DNA from 2 places in the Cernens ardua genome. Region 2 is predicted to be linked to the other one. Evidence: predicted binding sites of a transcription regulator. Region 2 holds the regulator's gene; the other holds the start of a gene.
What was found. Region 2 encodes sigma-54, which starts transcription at its own class of promoters, with help from an activator protein. Its sites were predicted from a motif close to TGGCACNNNNNTTGCTNT; they were not measured.

Region 1 (2,209 bases), 550 kb from region 2:
GACATAAGCTGTGGCGTCCTTATTCCTGTATCAATTATTACCGGCTGCCAAAAAGGGATGAAAACCCTGATAGACAAGAGGCAGCCAAAAGCCTCACTTACAGACCAATAAATGAAAAAACAGTCCCGATGGAATCAACCGCCATCGACCACGTTATTAGACACACGACAGCGCCCGATACAAGGAGCCAGCGTGGATAATGATATCCGCCCATCAAATCCGAGCGCCGCCAGCCGACATAAAGGAACAACGTCAAACCCAGAGGAAGAATCAACCCATTAAAGCCGCCCGCAAATACCAGCAGTGCTGAAGGGGCCTTGCCAATACAGGCATACGTAATCAACGTGATAAGAATAAAGAGAACAGTCGCCCAATGCCTACCACGTTCGGTCAAAGCAGGCGCAAAGGTTGTGAGAAAACTGATCGATGTATACGCTGCACCGATGACACTCGAAATACCTGCCGCCCACATGATGAATCCGAATATGGCAAGCCCGGTTTTACCCGCTGCCACTTCGAATGCTTGCGCTGCTGGATTGGCCGTTGCACCAGAGACATCCAGAGTGACTCCACTAGCCACGACACCAAGGATCGCAATAAACAGGACGTAACGCATAATGCCTGTCACTAAAATCCCGCTAAAGGCAGCACGAGAAACTTCACCTATATGTTCTTTCCCTACTGTGCCCTTGTCGAGCAAACGATGTGCGCCGGCATAAGTGATATACCCCCCTACAGAGCCACCAATAATCGTTGTGATAGAGGCAAAATCAACGGTATCGGGTACAATGGTCTGGCGTAAGGCTTCCCCAAGCGGTGGATGCGAGGCATAAGCCACAAACAGAGTTAACACCACCATCAACAGACCAAGAACAATCATGATACGGTCAACAATCAGACCAGCGCGTTTATACAGAAAAATACCCAATGCAATAACACCGCTCACAATCCCTCCCCATTGAGGAGAAATACCCAATAAAGCATTAAGGCCCAAACCCGCTCCAGCAATGTTGCCAACATTGAACACCAGTCCACCTACCAGCACCAAAATCGCCAGCACGTATCCCGAGCCAGGAAGTGCCTCATTGGCAATGTCAGAAGCACGCTTGCCCGTTAGTGTCACAATACGCCAGACATTCAGCTGCACAATGAAATCAATGACAATACAGGCGAGGATACCAAAGGCAAACGCGCCGCCCATTTTCGCAGTAAAGGTAGCCGTCTGAGTAATAAAACCGGGGCCTATCGCCGACGTTGCCATCAGAAAAATGGCCGCAACAAGAGAAGACCGTCTGTTTTTTACGCTGGATAACGAAACGTGTGATTCAGCTACCCCAGATGGTTGAGCATTATCATTCATAAAGAACCCCCGGATGTTGCCCTTGATGATCATGCGCTGAGTTGCGAATGAAATATTTCTTCGTTCAAGGCAAGTACTGTGCCAGTCTGACGTTCTTGTAAGGGAATGAGCGATTTATTTTGGAACAATCCATACAATGTTGTTGAACAATATGCTCATGGTTTCGGGTATTTTCCGTTTGTGCACATAAAACATTCTTGTTGCTCCAGAATGGTGCACACGAAAAAACTCAATTGAACACTCTCTGTGTATATTCGTTTAGGCATATCCTTTTAAGTGCCTGATTATTCCCCTTGCACTTACATATGCAAAAGAGCCCCTCATAACTTGATCGCACTTGTATAAAATGGATAACGTGGAATTTCTGATTATTTATTACGTGATATCTACAGATTCATGCCAGAATATTTAAATAGAGGAAGTTTGGAAGAAGGAGAAAGGAGCGACATGCATGAAAGAAGCGCCAACCCTTAATTTGCGAGATCAAGTGGTTAACGAAATCAGAACACGTCTGACAAAAGGCCAATTATTGCCCGATCAGCGGCTTTCTGAAGTTCATTTGGCGGAAGAGCTGGGCGTCTCACGCAATACGCTAAGAGAAAGTTTTCGCGCATTGACCAATGCCGGCCTATTAACTCATATTCCTCATAGAGGCGTATTTGTCACTCGTCCCGGTGCTGCGGCCATCTACGATATTTTTCAGGTCCGCCGTATGATCGAGTGTGAAGCTGTGAAGAAGTCAACGCCCCACCATCCTGCGTTGAACGCCATAAAACAAGCGTTGGAACGTGCTCGTGAAGCAGAGAAGAACAGTGATTGGATCGCCGTGGGCACCGCTAACATTGATTT
Region 2 (2,209 bases):
TATCGACTGATTATTTTGATAGATACCCGACCATGATGAAATCTTCACTCCAACTTCGATTCGGTGCTCATTTAACCATGACGCCGCAGCTTCAGCAGGCTATCCAGCTGCTGCAGTTGTCCACGCTTGAGTTGAATCAGGAGATTCAGACTGCACTCGAAAGCAATCCCATGCTCGAACTGGAAGAAGACTTTTACGATGCCGAAAGCAGCGAAGAGCCTTTGACCAATGAAGAAGGGGAATGGTCGAGCGATATCCCTGAGGAGCTGGCACTGGATAACGACTGGAGCGATACCTTCCAGGATGCAACGCTTGCCAGCATCAGCAGTGGCAGTGGCGTGTCAGACAATACGATGGATCACGAACGAAATGCGAGCAAGGAGACACTTTACAGTGTCGTACAACGCCAGATCGAGCTATGCGATTTCGATGATACAGAGCGTGCCATTGTCGAAACATTATTGGATAGTTTGGATGAAAACGGTTACTTGCGTGCCAGCACGACGGATATTGAACAGAGCCTCAAACAACAGGATGTCGTGAATGCTAACCTTGCACGCATTGAAAACGTTCTGACTGAGCTGCAGTCGCTTGAGCCAACCGGTATTTTTGCACGTAACCTGCAAGAGTGTCTGTTGCTACAACTTGAGACACTGCCTGCCGATACAGCCAATCTGGCACAGGCAAAGCGGCTCGTTCGCCAGTTCCTTGAGCCGCTGGCAGCGTGCGATATGAAACTGTTGAAACGCCGTCTGGGGCTGAATGAGCAGGCGCTGGAACATGTTATTGCGTTGATCCGTGGGCTGGACCCTTACCCAGGACAGCGCTTCACCCATCATACTGATAGCTATGTGATCCCTGATCTGACGCTGGCTTATCATCGTCGCTCGGGGTGGCACGTCGAGCTTAATCCTGACGCCCTTCCCCGAGTGCGTATTCAACCCGATTACGCGGCACTGGTACGGCGGGCGGATAAAAGCGATGACAACACTTTTCTCAAACAACATCTTCAGGAAGCACGCTGGCTACTTAAAAGCCTTTCCAGCCGCAATGAAACGTTACTGAAAGTAGGACGCGAAATCTTTATTCGTCAACGTGATTTCATTGAAAAAGGGGAAGAAGGTATTCGGCCGTTGATTCTTGCCGATATCGCGGAGGCAGTAGGGATGCATGAATCGACTATCTCCCGCGTGACGACCAATAAATATATTCACACACCACGCGGTGTGTTTGAGCTGAAATACTTTTTCTCCAGCCATGTGGGGCAGGATAATGAAGCACACGCCAGTACCGCTATTCGGGCACGCATCAAAAAGCTGATCAATGAAGAGCCTGCACGGCGACCATTATCGGATGCCAGCCTGGTCAATGCATTGGCAGAAAGCGGCATCATGGTGGCACGGCGCACTGTTGCCAAATACCGTGAATCCATGGGTATACCTGCTTCCTCCGAGCGTAAACGACTCGCCTAGAAGCGGTATAATCATGTCAGGTTGCATACAGACCAGGCCGTTATAACCGTATGACATCAATAAGGCCTGTATTTAATCTAAAATGGTTCTTGTCGTCTTCATGACGAACAGATTACAGTGAGAGAGCGACATTCAATAAGACAGGTTCTTTTATTTCGAGTCGTTTATTGAAAAGCACATACATACGTTTAGAAGCTGTTACGTCAACAAGGTGCCACGCCACCAGGAGGCAAGTCATGCAACTGAACATCACTGGCCATCACATCGAATTGACCGAAGCCCTTCGCGGTTTCATCCAACAAAAACTGGCCCGCCTAACGCGTCACTACGACAATATCGCCAATGTGCAAGTTACACTCTCGGTTGAAAAGGGAAGAAAGCAGGCCGCCTGCCTCTTGAATGTTGCCGGCAAGGATCTGCATGGTGCTGATGAGCGCGGTGACATGTATGCTGCTATCGACTCGTTGATTGATAAAATGGACAGGCAACTCGTTAAATACAAGGAAAAAGTGCAGGCGCATTCAAAAGGCGTGGGCTCCCTGGGGCTTTGATCATTAGGGCCATACGTACTGGAAGCGTATTTATTTAGCCATGATTTTGACTTGTCGAACAATTCGCACTTTTGAATGTTTGCTGGCATCCATGGCATGCAATAGCATATTTCCAACGCAACACGCCTGCGGGCGTGTTGTTTTAGGTCACCTTCGTTACTCTTTTTCATGCTACGTCCATAACTT

Region 1: LMG33818_RS00715 (NRAMP family divalent metal transporter) is a predicted target of sigma-54. The motif match lies at 1,427-1,444, and genes of this name have one in related genera.

Annotation. Positions count from the first base shown of each region.
Region 1 covers NZ_JBPCZH010000001.1:138,124-140,332, reverse strand. The annotation lists gene LMG33818_RS00720 (putative hydro-lyase) at 1-5, opposite strand, end outside; gene LMG33818_RS00715 (NRAMP family divalent metal transporter) at 98-1,360, opposite strand; gene LMG33818_RS00710 (GntR family transcriptional regulator) at 1,812-2,209, shown strand, end outside.
Region 2 covers NZ_JBPCZH010000001.1:691,131-693,339, forward strand. The annotation lists gene LMG33818_RS03095 (RNA polymerase factor sigma-54) at 33-1,472, shown strand; gene hpf (ribosome hibernation-promoting factor, HPF/YfiA family) at 1,709-2,023, shown strand.